3 regions of the Streptosporangium album genome follow, and region 2 is predicted to be linked to each of the others. Evidence: predicted binding sites of a transcription regulator. Region 2 holds the regulator's gene; each other region holds the start of a gene.
What was found. Region 2 encodes LexA, which represses DNA repair genes until DNA is damaged. Its sites were predicted from a motif close to TCGAACANNTGTTCGA; they were not measured.
Positions count from the first base shown of each region.

Region 1: FHR32_RS27810 (SAV_6107 family HEPN domain-containing protein) is a predicted target of LexA. The motif match lies at 2,378-2,393, and genes of this name have one in related genera.
Region 3: recA (recombinase RecA) is a predicted target of LexA. The motif match lies at 2,590-2,605, and genes of this name have one in related genera.

Region 1 covers NZ_JACHJU010000002.1:855,453-860,546, forward strand. The annotation lists gene metF (methylenetetrahydrofolate reductase [NAD(P)H]) at 1-69, shown strand, start outside; gene FHR32_RS27795 (GNAT family N-acetyltransferase) at 122-670, opposite strand; gene FHR32_RS27800 (YbaK/EbsC family protein) at 883-1,362, opposite strand; gene FHR32_RS27805 (L,D-transpeptidase family protein) at 1,482-2,279, shown strand; gene FHR32_RS27810 (SAV_6107 family HEPN domain-containing protein) at 2,601-3,047, shown strand; gene FHR32_RS27815 (PP2C family protein-serine/threonine phosphatase) at 3,075-4,199, opposite strand; gene bldD (transcriptional regulator BldD) at 4,434-4,928, opposite strand.
Region 2 covers NZ_JACHJU010000001.1:611,135-616,228, reverse strand. The annotation lists gene FHR32_RS02800 (NAD(P)-dependent oxidoreductase) at 121-981, shown strand; gene lexA (transcriptional repressor LexA) at 1,196-1,909, opposite strand; gene FHR32_RS02790 (LysM peptidoglycan-binding domain-containing protein) at 2,244-2,513, shown strand; gene nrdR (transcriptional regulator NrdR) at 2,785-3,246, shown strand; gene FHR32_RS02780 (vitamin B12-dependent ribonucleotide reductase) at 3,332-5,094, shown strand, end outside.
Region 3 covers NZ_JACHJU010000002.1:187,368-192,461, forward strand. The annotation lists gene FHR32_RS24325 (MBOAT family O-acyltransferase) at 1-602, shown strand, start outside; gene FHR32_RS24330 (alginate O-acetyltransferase AlgX-related protein) at 681-1,802, shown strand; gene FHR32_RS24335 (DUF3046 domain-containing protein) at 1,926-2,120, shown strand; gene FHR32_RS24340 (hypothetical protein) at 2,162-2,464, opposite strand; gene recA (recombinase RecA) at 2,712-3,815, shown strand; gene recX (recombination regulator RecX) at 3,921-4,697, shown strand.

The DNA.
Region 1 (5,094 bases), on a different contig from region 2:
TCCAGCGCGACCCGTGAGGTCTTCCAGGCCCTCGACGTCGCCCCGAAGGCCGCTTTCCTGCCCGCGTAGAGCCGACCTGCCGCGCCGCCGTGCACGGCGGCGCGGCGACCGGTCCCCGCCGCTACCCGCGCAGCGGGAGCACCGCCCCGAGGATCGCATAGCGCTCGTAGCCGCCCGGGAAGACGAACTGGGTGAGAAGGTCCACGAAACCGGCACTGCGGTAGAGATGCCGGGCCGCGGTGGGCTGGTCGCGGGTGGACAGTACGGCGGTGCGTTCCGGGCGGCCGGCGCACATGCCCGTGACCAGCGTCCGGCCGATGCCCTTGCCCTGGTAGTCGGGGTGGACGTGGATCTCGGCGAGCTCCAGGGCGTCGCCGAGCCAGCCGCGCGCGCTGCCCTCGCCGTACCGCTCCGCCATGGCCTGGTGGACGACGTCGTGCCACCACTGCCCGGGGACCCCGTGGAAGCCGTAGGCCAGACCCACCGGCATCCCGTCGGGCCGCTCGGCGAACAGGCAGGTGAAGCCCGGGTGGACGGCATGGTTTCCCATGATCGTCTTTCGGCCGGAGAGCTGGTCGGCGGGAGGGGCCATCGCGGCGGTGTAGATCTCCAGGACCGCGTCCAGCCGGGCGGCGAACTCCCCGGGGCCGACCTGTCGCAGTCCGATCACCCCATGCACCCTAGCAGGGCGGACATCGACCTGGCCGGTGAAAGGTACATAAGTGGCGTTTGGTATGTCTCGTTCGACCTTTGGGTGCCTTCATCCCCTTCGGGCCCGAGAGATGCCGGCTCGGGAGGGGGGACGGGCGTGTCCCTCGCCTCTCCGTCCCGGACGCCGGGACCGTGGACGCCGGCCCCCGCGGAGCGGGGGCCGGACGGCGGTCAGCGCTCCACGTCCACCGGGGTGCCGGCGGTGAGGCGGACGAGCTCGGCGAAGGAGGTGGGGAAGACCGTGTGCGGATGGCCCGCGGCAGCCCAGACGACCGGGTGCCTGTCGAGCCAGGTGTCGACCAGCGTCCTGAGCGGGGCGGGGTGGCCGACCGGGGCGACGCCGCCGATGACCTGACCGGTGGTGGCGCGCACGAAGTCGGGGGCGGCCCGCTTGACCTTCGCCGCGCCCACCCGTTCGGCGATCAGATCGGTGTCCACCCGGTGGGCGCCGCTGGTGAGGACGAGAAGCGGGGCTCCGTCGGCGTCGAAGACCAGGCTGTTGGCGATGGCGCCGACCTCGCAGCCAAGCTGCGCTGCGGCGGTCGCGGCGGTCGGCGCGGCCTCCGCGAACACGACGATCTCGCCGGTGACTCCGTGCTCGCCCAGGACGGCGGCGACCTTCTCGACATTGGGATGCAACTTTTCTGGCACGGGGTCACTCTAAACAGGTTGACCATTGATTGCCGCTTCATTACTGATGGCAGATAAGCGTGATCCGTGCGCTATGGTCCCTTGGTCCGAGCATCGGTGATATGAGGGGATGATTTTAGGTGGGGGTTGAACGGCGGCTCGGAGTGGCCGCGCTCATGACGGCGGGGGCCGTGCTTCTCTCTTCTCTCGGCCTTTCCGGGGCCGCGAGCGCCCAGACCGTCACCGCGGCGCCGCCGGCCGTCGCGGTGAAGGCCGCGGGGGCGGCCGCGTTCGCCGCACCCGGCAAAACGCTCAAGATCGGCGCCAAGGGCGCCGCGGTCCAGATGCTGCAGACGCGGTTGAAGGAGCTCGGCTATGTGCCCGGCAAGCTCGACGGCCGGTACGGCGGGGCCACCCAGGCCGCGGTCTGGGCCTTCCAGAAGGTCAACGGCATCACACCGACCAGCACCGTGGCGCGCAGGACGTGGAACGCCCTGGAGGCCCCGAAGGCGCCCAAGGTGCTGGTGCCCAACGGCAAGCCGACCCGGGTCGAGATGAACCTCACCACGCAGGTGATGGTCCTCTACGTCAACGGCCGGGTGAAGCTGATCAGCCACACCTCCTCCGGCAGCGGGATCCCGTACTGCGAGACGGCGAACTGGGGCGGCAAGGTGCAGCGGTTCTGCGGCGACGCCCGTACGCCGACGGGCGACTACAAGACGACCTGGCGCAGGGACGGCTGGCACAAGTCCTATCTCGGCCAGCTCTACAACCCGATCTTCTTCAACGGCGGCATCGCCTTCCACGGCGCGCTGTCGGTGCCGCTGGCTCCCGCCTCGCACGGCTGCGTCCGGCTCCCCATGAACGTGGCGTCGGTGCTCCCCGGCCTGCTGGGCAAGGGCGTCCCGGTGCACGTGAGAGGTAAGTTCGTCCGATAGTCACAGGTGAAGGCCCCGGGAGATCATGATCTCCCGGGGCCTTGCCGTTTCCGGAGGGCCGGGCCTCCGTCCGTCGCCTTACTTGACACTATGAGTGATCGAATTTATGTTCGATGTAATGACGTGAGACTCGCGGATCACGTCCAGGGTGGCCGATCGTGTCCGCCTCGTCGCCACAGGCGATCGGGCCAGGTCGGGGCGGACGGGGAGAGGGGAAGCTCCTCGTCCGGCCACCCGGCGGATTTGTCGGTGGGGTCTGCAAGTGTTGACATCACCGGCGAAAACGCCGGGAGCCGCTTGTGACCTAGGAGGCTGAAGCACATGACCCCTCGGCTCAGCGATTCCGGCGGGCCCCGGTTGTCGCCCACGGCGCGGGCGCACCTGACCGACGCGCGTGACTGCCTGGAGGAGGCGGCCGCCGCCCGGACCCCCGCCACCCGTTACGTCGCCGCCCACCTGGCGGCGCTCAGGGCCGCCGCCGCCATCCTGGCCGCACGGCCGCGCCCCATGGACGGCCGCAGGCGCCGGCTGCGCAGCGCCTGGGAGCTGCTGCCCGAGGCCGAGCCACGGCTCGCCGACTGGGCGCCCTATTTCGAGATGAGCGCGACCAAGCGGGCCTCGGCCGAGGCGGGGATGACCCGCGTGGTGTCGGCGCGGGACGCCGAGGAGCTGATCTCCGAGGCGGAGCGGTTCGTCACCACGGTGGAGAAGCTGCTGGGCGTGCCCACCCAGCCCATGCTGCCCGGTCGCGTCCCCCTGGCCGGCTAGACGCGGCCGGCCCGCGCATCCGGCCGATCAGGCCGCCGAGGAGGCGGTCGGATGGGCCGCGCGGCGACGCAGCAGGAGCATGGCGGCGTCGTCGCCCAGCGGACGGCCCACGTGCCGTAGCAGGTCGGCGCGGAGCGCGTCCAGGGAGAGCTGCGGATCGGCGCCGTTCAACAGGTGGGCCCTGGTGGGAAGGGGATAGAAGTCCCCTGTTCCGTTACGCGCCTCGATGACCCCGTCGGTGTAGAAGAGCACCTGGTCGCCCGGCTCGAAGGGGATCTGGTACGGCACCGGATCGCTGGCCTTCAGCGAGCCCATGCCCAGGGGGAGCGCCTCGTCCGGAGGATCGGCGAACCACTGCGTGGAGTCGGCGCTGAGCACCATGGGCGACGGGTGGCCACAGTTGATCAAGGTGATGGAGGTCCCCCCGGTGATCTCGGCCAGGATCGCGGTGACGAACTGCTCTCCGGACAGCTCACGGGTCAGGGCGTTCTCCAGCCGGGTCACCACTCCCTGGAGCTTGGCCTCGTCGTGAGCCGCCTCCCGGAAGGCGCCGAGCACCACCGCCGCGGTCTCCACCGCCTCCAGGCCCTTGCCCTGGACGTCTCCCACGATGATCCGGACCCCGTGCGGGGTGGCGACGACCTCATACAGGTCACCGCCGATCCTGGCCTCCGCGGTGGCGGAGGTGTAGGAGACGGCGACGCCGATCCCGGGTCCGGCGCGGCGCGGGACCGGTCGCAGCAGCACGCGCTGGGCGACCTCGGCCACCGAGCGGACGTCGGCGAGCTGGCGCTCGTGGCGGAGCCGGCCGGCGCTGGCCAGCACGCTGGCCACGGTGACGCCGAGGATGGCGAGCGCGGTGATGTTGGTGCGGGGCGTCCACAGGATCTCGTTGTAGCGCCCGAGCGCGAAGCACAGTGCCAGGGCGACGACGCCGACCACCGTGGTCCTGGCCAGCCCGCAGGCCACGCTGGCGAAGGCCGGGCCGAGGGCGAGCAGCGGCAGGAGGCCGGCCGTCGGGCCGGAGCCGAAGTCGATCAGGGCCACCACGGCCATGACGATGAAGGGCAGGAGCTTCAGGGTGTCCTGGGTCCTGCTGCCTCCGACGGAGGTCAGCAGTCTCAGGAAGGCACGGGTCTTGGTCGATCCCAACAGCGCCTTGAAAGTGTCAAGACGGCTCTGCGGGCGCGTTCGAGAGTGATCATGCCGATCCTCTCCCCCTGCCATGTCCACCACATCTCGTTAAATGCCATGTCTGCCTTTTCCTACCACAGGGATCGTCAACCGTGGCGGGATGCGGGCGAGGTTCTGGCAAGAGGGAGAGATTTGCCGGATTCGCCGGGGGCGGGCACGCCGGCGATCGGCGTGCCCACCCCGGACGGACCGTCAGAAGGAGTCGACGGCGCGACGTGCCTCGGGGTCCAGGACGCCCCAGGTGATGAGTTCCTCGGTGAGCTCGGTAGGGGACTTGTCGTAGATCACGGCAAGGGAGCGCAGGTCCTCCTGACGGATGGACAGCACCTTGCCGTTGTAGTCACCACGCTGGCTCTGGATCGTGGCGGCGTAGCGGGCGAGGGCGCCTGCCTTCTCCTTGGGGAGCTGGGCAAGGCGCTCAAGGTCGATCACAAGTTTCGGTGTCGGGCCGAGCGGGCTCGGGGCGGCGCCACCCGGCAGCAGCTCCGAGACCGGAACCCCGTAGAAGTCGGCCAGCTCGGCAAGCTTCTGCACCGTTACGGCGCGGTCCCCGCGCTCGTAGGAGCCGACGACAACCGCCTTCCAGCGTCCGCGGGACTTCTCTTCGACTCCGTGCAGGGACAGGCCCTGCTGGGTGCGGATCGCGCGGAGTCGTGCACCCAGCGACTTGGCGTACTCAGACGGCATCGTGTGGCCCCCCGGCTCTGTTATGTACTGCTTTCACTTGATTGTGCTCCCTCGCAACATATGCCCCAACCACCGGGTTGATGCCTGGGGTAGCACCTTCGGTGACGGGGAGGTTGGGGTTTACCCGATAACGCCGCGAGGTGTGGTTACGGACAGTGACGGTAAA
Region 2 (5,094 bases):
GCAGGATGCCGGGGCGCGCGGACCGCCCCGGCATCGATTAAAGGCTCTGCCTCTTTTCGTGTCCTTCCCGCGTGACCGGCGGCCGGAAGAGGAAGACAGTGGCTAGCAGAGGGAGGGGACATGCGGGTATCGGTGCTCGGTATGGGCAGCATGGGCCGGGCGATGGCCCGGCGGCTGCTCGAACACGGTCATGAGGTCACCGTCTGGAACCGGACACCCGGTAAGGCGGCGGAGGCGGTCGATGCAGGTGCGGTGGAGGCGCCCTCACCGGCGGAGGCCGCCCGAGACGCCGGCGCGGTGCTGATGTCGCTCGCCGACGACCAAGCGGTCCGTGCCGTCATGGCGCGGCTGACCGACCTCGGACCGGATCCCGGCGCGCAGGTCGTGGCGGACATGAGTACCGTCTCTCCGGACACGTCCCGCGCGCTTGCGGAGCTGGCGCCGGGGGGCCGGTTCGTGGCCGCCCCGGTTTTCGGAGGTCCGCAGGCCGTCGTCGAAGGGCAGTCCATGGGCCTGCTGGGCGGTGAACGTGGTCTCGTCGACCGGTTGGAACCCCTCTGGGCGGACCTCTTCGCCGTCCACTGGTACTGCGGGCGCGATCCGGGCAGCGCCCTGACCTTCAAGCTCCTGAACAATTATCTGATGATGGCGGGGGTCGCGGTCCTCGCCGAGGCGGTGGCGACAGGCCAGGCCGCTGGGCTCGACGAGGCGATGCTGAGGGAACTCCTCTTCCAATGGCCGACCGTCGCGACCGGCCTGCACAACCGGATCGACGACATCCTCCAGGGTGACCACCGCGGATGGTTCGCGACGCGGCTCGGTGCCAAGGATGTACGGCTCGCCGTCGAGGTCGCGGAGTCGAAGGGGCTCCGGCTGCCGATCGCCCGGCTGATCGAGCAACGCTACGAGGAAGCCGCCGAGCACGGCTGGAACGACTCCGACATAACCGCGATCGTGGAGTTGGTCCGCGCACGCAGCTGAGAGCCCGTCGGCGGCAACGCCCGGCAGGTCGTGGATGGAAGGGGGAGTGCGGGCCCGGCCGCCCGATGACGGAGGCTCCGCCGTACGGCCTCCGTAGGGCGAGCTGTGGTGGATTCGGCCCCTTCCGGCGGTGACCGCCCCGCCGCGGCGGGGCGGCCGTCGTGGGAGCGCCGGAAGGAGCGGGCACGGTGGCCCGCTCCCGCGCCGCGCCGGCTCAGAGCTTGCGCAGAACCGCTACGACCTTGCCCAGAACGGTCGCCTCGTCGCCGGGGATCGGGTCGTAGTTGGGGTTGTGCGGGACGAGCCAGACGTGGCCGTCCTTGCGCTTGAAGGTCTTGACCGTGGCCTCGCCGTCGATCATCGCGGCGACCACGTCGCCGTTGTCCGCGACGGGCTGCTGGCGGACGACCACCCAGTCGCCGTTGGCGATGGCGGCCTCGATCATCGAGTCGCCGGTCACCTGGAGCAGGAAGAGCGTGCCTTCGCCGACGAGCTGCTTGGGGAGGGCGAAGACGTCCTCGACGCTCTCCTCGGCGAGGATCGGGCCACCGGCGGCGATCCGGCCGACAAGCGGCACGTAGGCCGCGGTCGGGCGGCTGATCGGGGTCTCGTCATCACCCGTGCCGGCGGGATCCATCCACAGCGCCGGCTCTCCGGGAAGGCGGACCTCGAGCGCGCGGGGACGGTGCGGATCACGGCGCAGGTATCCCTTACGCTGCAACGCCGTCAACTGGTGCGACACGCTGGAGGTGCTGGTGAGCTGCACCGCCTCGCCGATCTCTCGCATGGAGGGCGGGTAGCCGCGCTGCTGCACCGAGTCGCGGATCACCTCAAGGATCTTCCGCTGCCTGGGGGTGAGGCCAAGGGAGTCACGCCTGCGCACCGCCAGGTCACTGACAGCCGAACCGTTCTTGTCGTGCTCGCTCATGCGATCTCCTCGCCTCCCGATCTGTGTTTCTTCCGTCGCACACGGCGACCGTACCCCTGTTGAAGATCATATTCAAACAATTGTTCGAGTCGTTCGGGAAATCAACGGCGGAGTGGTGTACAACATCGTACGGGAGTTCGATCGACATCGTGTTCGATTCGCTGATCTTTCTTCGATATGTGTTCGGCCAGGTCGAAGGCTCGGGGGGGCCATCATGAAAACGGCTGTGGCGGCGGGGGGAGCTGGGCGGGCACCCGCCCGGCGGCCCGGTCCGGCGGGGAACATCCGATACTCTGGTGCGCCTCTCCGGCTCACCAGGCGGGGGAGGGGTGTGATGGTGGCCGCTCTCGTGCTGGCCGCCTTGGGGGTGCTCTGGGTCGCCGCGCGCATCGACGCCGCCTCGGCGGTTGAGCGGAAGGGGCGCGGAGGGCTGTCGCGGGTCGTGGTCCATGGTGGCGACACGCTGTGGGGGATCGCGGACGCGGTCACCGGGGAGGGCGACCTCGCCCCGACGGTCCGCCGGATCATGGATCTCAACGGGCTGTCCGGCTCCGTGATCCAGCCGGGGACCCGGCTCTACCTGCCGGACGGCTCCCCCTCCTGAAGAGCGCTCCGGAGGGGCGACACGCCCGGCCCGTGCGAATGGGGTGCGCTGATCAGCGACTTCGCCCGGCAGGGCCTTCTCAACTTGCGTTCATGGGCCGACACTTCTACCGTTGGACCACAACATCTAGTGGCATCTTCGGCGCACTTCACCATAGATTGTGTTTCCATTACCGCATCTCGACCATTCGATATGTGCGCGAGCATCTCGGCATGGACACCGTGGACGTGGGCTGAAGGGTGGGCCGCTTGCCGGGCCAAGGAGGCGACGCGTGCACTGTCCGTTCTGTCGGCACCCTGACACGCGGGTCATCGACAGCCGGTCCACCGAGGACGGCGGGGCCATCCGCCGCAGGCGCACATGCCCGGAGTGCGGGCGCAGGTTCACCACGCAGGAGACCGTGCTGCTCATGGTCAGCAAGCGCAGCGGGGTGACCGAGCCCTTCTTCAGGGAAAAGGTGATCGCGGGCGTCCGGCGGGCATGTCAGGGACGCCCGGTCAGTGAGGACTCGCTGGCCCAGCTGGGTCAGCGGGTGGAGGAGGGCATCCGGGCGACCGGGTCGGCGGAGATCGCGGCCCACGAGGTCGGGCTGGCGATCCTGGGACCGCTCCGCGAACTGGACGAGGTGGCCTACCTGCGATTCGCCTCGGTCTACCGGAGTTTCGAGACCCTGGCGGATTTCGAGACCGAAATCATGCAGTTAAGGGCGGATCGTCCTGCCAAGCAGGGCTGAATCACACCCCGAGCGCCGGGGGACAAGGCGGCGCGTTGATGTGGTCCGACTCGAGGGCTCTGCGGAGCCCCGGAAGGGGGAAGTCATGACGGAGACGGTCAGTGGCGCAGCCGCGCGTGGGGGCAAGCGGTTGCGCAAGGGTTTGAAGATGAAGCGGATCTTCACCACTCCCGGGGTGCATCCCTATGACGAAGTGCACTGGGAGCGCCGTGACGTCGTGATGACCAACTGGCGGGACGGCTCGATCAACTTCGAGCAGCGGGGCGTGGAGTTTCCCGACTCCTGGTCGGTCAACGCCGCCAACATCGTGACCACCAAATACTTCCGTGGCGCGGTCGGCACCCCGCAGCGCGAGTGGAGCCTGAAGCAGCTGGTCGACCGGGTGGTGGGCGTCTACACCAGGACCGCGGTCGAGGAGGGCTGCTTCGCCAGTGACGAGGATGCCGAGATCTTCGACCACGAGCTCAAGCACGCTCTGGTCAACCAGGTCTTCAGCTTCAACTCGCCGGTCTGGTTCAACGTGGGGACCGCCTCGCCGCAGCAGGTCAGCGCCTGTTTCATCCTGGCCGTCGACGACCAGATGGAGTCCATCCTCGACTGGTACAAGGAAGAGGGTGTGATCTTCAAGGGCGGTTCGGGGTCCGGTGTCAACCTCTCCCGGATCCGCTCGTCGAAGGAGCTGCTCTCCAGCGGCGGTACGGCCAGCGGCCCGGTCTCCTTCATGCGCGGCGCGGACGCCTCCGCGGGCACCATCAAGTCCGGTGGCGCCACCCGCCGCGCGGCCAAGATGGTCGTCCTGGACGTGGACCACCCCGACATCGAGGAGTTCATCGAGACCAAGGCGCGCGAGGAGGACAAGGTCCGCGCGCTGCGCGACGCCGGGTTCGACATGGACCTGGGCGGCAAGGACATCGTCTCCGTCCAGTACCAGAACGCCAACAACTCCGTGCGCGTCTCCGACGAGTTCATGAACGCGGTGAAGAAGGGCGAGGAGTTCGGCCTGCGCGCCCGCCTCACCGGCGAGGTCATCGAGAAGGTCGACGCCAGGAAGCTGTTCCGCAAGATGGCGACGGCGGCGTGGGAGTGCGCCGACCCCGGCGTCCAGTACGACGACACGATCAACGACTGGCACACCAGTCCGGAGACGGGCCGTATCACCGCCAGCAACCCGTGCTCGGAGTACCTCCACCTGGACAACTCCTCCTGCAACCTGGCCAGCATCAACCTGATGAAGTTCCTGAAGGACGACAACTCCTTCGACATCGCGAACTTCGTGAAGATCACTGAGCTGATCATCACCGCGATGGACGTCTCCATCACCTTCGCCGACTTCCCCACCGAGAAGATCGACCAGACCACGCGGGCCTACCGTCAGCTCGGCATCGGCTACGCCAACCTCGGCGCGCTGCTCATGGCCACCGGCCACGCCTACGACTCCGAGGGCGGCCGGGCCATCGCCGGCGCCATCACCTCGCTGATGACCGGTGCCTCCTACCGCCGCAGCGCCGAACTGGCCGCGGTCGTGGGGCCGTACGACGGCTACGCACGCAACGCCGACGCGCACAAGCGCGTCATGCGCAAGCACGCGGAGGCGAACGACGGCCTGCGCACGCTGGACGCGATCGACGGGGCGATCCACGTCGAGGCCTCCAAGCAGTGGCAGGAGTGCCTCCGCCTTGGAGACAAGAACGGATACCGGAACGCGCAGGCCTCGTTGCTGGCGCCCACGGGAACCATCGGGCTCATGATGGACTGCGACACCACCGGCATCGAGCCCGACCTCGCCCTGGTCAAGTTCAAGAAGCTCGTCGGCGGCGGCTCCATGCAGATCGTCAACCAGACGATCCC
Region 3 (5,094 bases), on a different contig from region 2:
TAACGGACTTCTGGCGACGCTGGCACATGTCCCTGTCCCGTTGGTTTCGCGACTACGTCTACATCCCGCTCGGCGGAAACCGCGGCGGCACCTTGAGCACCTACCGCAACCTGCTGATCATCTTCGTGCTCTGCGGCTTCTGGCACGGTGCCAACTGGACCTTCCTCGTCTGGGGCCTGTATCACGGCGGCCTTCTGGTCGTCGAACGGCTACTGGGCTGGGATCGCCCGCCCCGCACCATCTTGGCCACGGTGCTGCGTCGCGCCGTGACCTTCCTGCTGGTCGTGATGGGCTGGGTGTTCTTCCGCGCGGAGACCATGACCGAGGCGACGGGCGTGCTCCAGGCGATGTTCACCTGGCGGCCGGGGGAGCTGGACGAGTTCGCCGCGTTCGCGCTCAACCACCAGCGGACGCTCACTTTGGCGCTGGCACTGACCGTGGTGTTGCTCCCGGCCTCGCGCGCGCTCGGCCCGCTGATCCAGTCGGGTCAGGGCCGTGCGGTGACGGCGGTGCGGACCGTGATGACCTGGGTAGCCGCCCCTTATGCCGCAGTGCTGGTCGCCGCGGGCACCTTCAGCCCCTTCCTGTACTACCAGTTCTGAGTGAGGCCGCCGTTGACCGCTGTCGAGACCGAACCGACGACTCCCCGGATCCAGGTCCGCCGTCCGCGGCGGCTGCCGATGCTGCTGGCGGCGGGGCTGTTCTTCTTCGGGCCTGCGCTGGCCTTCGCCGTGGGCGACCGGGCCGTCGAGATCGAGAACCGGAAGCTGCCGGACTTGCCCGCTTTGTCGGACGGCTGGGAATTCATCCCCAAGGCCGAGGCGTGGGCCGTGGCCCACCTGCCGTTGCGGCAGTACGCCGTGCGTGGCAACGTCTCCATATCCGAAGGGATATTCGGCCAGTCACCGTCGTACAACACGGGAAAGAAACCTACATATCCCCGTGTGATCGAGGGTCGCGATGGCTGGCTCTACTTCGGAGACGACGTGATCGAGGCGTGCCGACCACGCTGGAGCATCACCGAGACTCTGAACCGGACGCGCAGGCTGGCCGAGATCGTACGGAAGTCCGGCAGGCGCTTTGTGTTCACTGTGGCGCCGGACAAGACCACGGTGTATCCCGGCAGATTGCCGGCGCGCTTCCTCGGTCAGGCGTGCTTGAGAAAGCGCAAGCAGGAATTCTGGGCCGCGCTGAAGGCGGCACGCCTGCCGGGGTACATGGATCTCCGCGGGCCTCTGGAGCGGTTGCAACAGGAGTCCGGCGCTTCCGCGTACTGGCGGACCGATAGCCACTGGAACGAGCGTTCCGGCGGGCTGTACGGCACGGAACTGGCTCGGGCGCTCGACCCCGGCCTCTCACAGGGCACCCGGCTGGTCAAGACCGGGCAGATGGTCCGGGAGGGCGACATAGGCACGATGCTCGGCACACCGCGCAAGGAGACCATCGACCAGTGGACACTGGTTCGAGACGGCGTGAAGCGGGTCCGGCAGGACGACGGGCAGATGCCCCTGTCGTTCGTCACCGCCAACATGTCGACCCGAGCCCCGCTGTTCAAGCCCAGAACCTTGCTCATCGGTGACTCGTTCACCCGTAACTCACTGTCGTGGGTGACGCCGTACTTCGCGAACCTGACCTATATGCGCAGTGACGCGTCCGCCAAAGCGGGACCGGACTACGTCGCGGAGAAGATCGCCCGAAGCGAAACGGTGGTGTTCGAGATGGTGGAGCGCTATTTCGTCGGTGGGCACGGAGAGATGCTGGACGACGCGACCCTCGCCGCGATCGACAGAGCGCTGCGATAAGTCTCCACTGGAGTCTGCGTCACAAAAAGAAGGCCACCGGCCCGGCGGCCATCGCCCGCCCGGGACGTCCCGGGCGCGAGTCCGCCGGTCATGAGCACGACGGGGAGGGGCCACACTTGGAGGATGCGCCTGTCGGAGTTCTGGAGCCGGATGAGACTGCACTTCGGTGACCCGTACGCGGAGTCGTGGGCCCGCGACTACGTCATCGCCGATCTCGGCGGCCGGACGGTGAACCAGGCGCTGGCCGACGGCATCGCTGCCAAGGAAGTCTGGCGGGCCGTGTGCGGGGTGTCCGACGTCCCCGCCCGGCTGCGCTGACGGGCCGTCGGCGCCGGGCCGGTCCGACCGGCGTGTCCGGTCTAGGGCGTGCCGGTGAGCAGCTTCCCGACCAGATCGGCCACGCGCCCGGGGTCCTCGGTGTTCTCCTGGCCGTCCGGGGACCACAGGAAGAGCCAGCCGTCCCCCGCCGGGCTGGCGAAGACGATCGTCTGTCTCCCACTGTCCGGATGCCACACCCAGAGCACGGGGGCTCCGGCTCCGAGCATGCGGCCCACCAGCCCCCGGCCGGGCAGCTCGGCGGCCAGGGACTCAAGGTGGGCCAGGCGTTGCCGGGCGAACGCGGTGGTCACGTCGGGCACCTCGGGATCGTTTGCCTTCAGCATCACCGCAGGTCAGTCCGGTGACAACATGTCTGGGGGAACGCCCGGAAATGTCGCTTCCAGGATGGGGTCCGCCGTCTTCTGTGGCCTGCGCCGCCCCTGGAACACGTGATGCCGTTGAGCCACGATCGAACAGTCGTTCGGCTATATTGGACACGCCGCCACCCGTGGCGTGCTGTTCAGAAAATGTCGGTGGCACCCCGTAGCTTTCTGGCAACCGATTCAACCCGCGACCCTTCAGGGGGCTCCCATGGCGGCTAACGACCGCGAGAAGGCGCTTGAGACCGCGCTGGCCCAGATCGAGCGTCAGTTCGGTAAGGGCTCTGTCATGCGCCTCGGTGACGAGACCCGCGCGCCCATCGAAGTGATCCCGACCAGCTCCATCGCCCTCGACGTGGCCTTGGGCATCGGCGGCTTCCCTCGTGGCCGCATCGTCGAGGTCTATGGTCCCGAGTCCTCGGGTAAGACCACCGTCGCCCTGCACGCGGTGGCCAACGCCCAGAAGGCCGGCGGCATCGCGGCGTTCATCGACGCCGAGCATGCCCTCGACCCGGAATACGCCAAGAAGCTGGGCGTCGACACCGACGCGCTGCTCGTCTCCCAGCCCGACACCGGCGAGCAGGCGCTGGAGATCGCCGACATGCTGATCCGGTCGGGCGCCGTCGACCTGCTGGTCATCGACTCGGTCGCGGCCCTGGTGCCCAAGGCCGAGATCGAGGGCGAGATGGGCGACAGCCACGTCGGCCTCCAGGCCCGCCTGATGTCGCAGGCGCTGCGCAAGGTCGCCGGCGCGCTCAACAACACCGGCACCACCGCGATCTTCATCAACCAGCTCCGCGAGAAGATCGGCGTCATGTTCGGTTCGCCCGAGACCACGACGGGTGGAAAGGCGCTGAAGTTCTACGCCTCGGTCCGCCTCGACATCCGCCGCATCGAGACGCTGAAGGACGGCACCGAGGCGGTCGGCAACCGCACCCGGGTGAAGGTCGTCAAGAACAAGATGGCCCCGCCCTTCCGCGTGGCCGACTTCGACATCCTCTACGGCGTCGGCATCTCCCGTGAGGGCGGCCTGATCGACATGGGTGTCGAGCACGGCTTCGTCCGCAAGTCCGGCGCCTGGTACACCTACGAGGGCGACCAGCTCGGGCAGGGCAAGGAGAACGCCCGTAACTTCCTGAAGAGCCACCCCGACATGGCCAACGAGATCGAGAAGAAGATCAAGGAGAAGCTCGGCATCGGCCCGCGCCTCGACACCCCGGCCACCCCGCCGCCTGCGGCTCCGGCCTCCGTCCCGGTGGCCGCCGCATCCGGTCGCGGTTCCAAGGCGGCCACTCCCAAGCCGGGTGACGTCTGAGCCGGTTGACCGATGACGACGGGATCTGACTCCGGTCCGGCTGACGCGGCCGGACCAAGGGACTGGGGGGCCTGGCCGGATCTCCCGGAGGCCGATTCCTCCGGGATGGGCAGGCGAGGAGGTAGCCGGTCGCGGCGTTCGCGCCAGGATCAGCCTGATGCGTGGGAAGACTCCGTCGCGGGCGGTGGCAGCGGTTCCGCCCCGTCTGACGACTCCGGATACGGGTCGGGAGGCCGCTCTGGCGCGGAATCCCGAGGCCGGGGCGGGCGTGGGTCCCGGCGCGGGGGTAAGCGGTCCCGGAGCTCCGCTCCGGGGAGCCTGCCCGACGGGCCGGTCGATGGTTCTCCGGCGAGTCAGGGGCCAACAACGGATCCGCGGGCCGTCGCGCGGGCGATCTGTCTGCGGCTGCTGACCATGGCGCCGCGCACCCGTGCCCAGCTCGCCGAGGCGCTGCGCAAGCGTGAGGTGCCCGACGAGGCGGCCGAGGCCGTGCTGGAGCGGTTCTCCGAGGTCGGGCTCATCGACGACGAGGCGTTCGCCGCGGCATGGGTGAGCTCGCGCCACTCCGGGCGAGGTCTTGCCCGCAGGGCGCTCGCCTCGGAGCTGCGTCATCGCGGGGTGGCTGAGGACACCGTCAAGGAGGCGGTGGAGCAGCTCGACCCCGAGCAGGAGGTGGAGACGGCCCGCAGGCTCGTGGCGCGCAAGCTCTCGTCGACCCGCGGTCTGGAGTCGGCGGTCAGGACGCGGAGGCTGGCCGGCATGCTCGCCCGCAAGGGATACGGTCCCGGCCTTGCCTTCCGCGTGGTCCGTGAGGCACTTGAGAGCGAAGAGGCGGAAAATTCCGCATTTTCGGCAGAGCCGGATTACCCGTACGACGAGTAAGAAATACGCCGGGATGGTGCGTGTGGCCCGTCCGGGCGAGTGCTGTCCCGTGCCGGCAGGCCCGGATGGGATCAAGAGATCGGCGATTCACCGTGCTCTGCCGGAGATGGTGAGTGAAGAAACCCCAACCTTCATGTTTAGCCGATCCCCAAGGCTTCTTTGCTTGCCCGTTACTTCTTTGACGCCTAATCTCGACGGCAGTGAGGAGTTACTCCGCGCAGTGCGGATTGTCATAACGGTGAATTACGGACGAGCAAGCTAGACGGATGCGGGTAGACGCCGTGGCGGCGCGATCAGCCGGCGCGGTGGCGGGCCTGAGTTCATATCTGTCCTGGTGACGCCAGCACTTGGACATTCCGTGCCGTGCGTGTGACCCCTCGCGTGCCTGATATCTGCG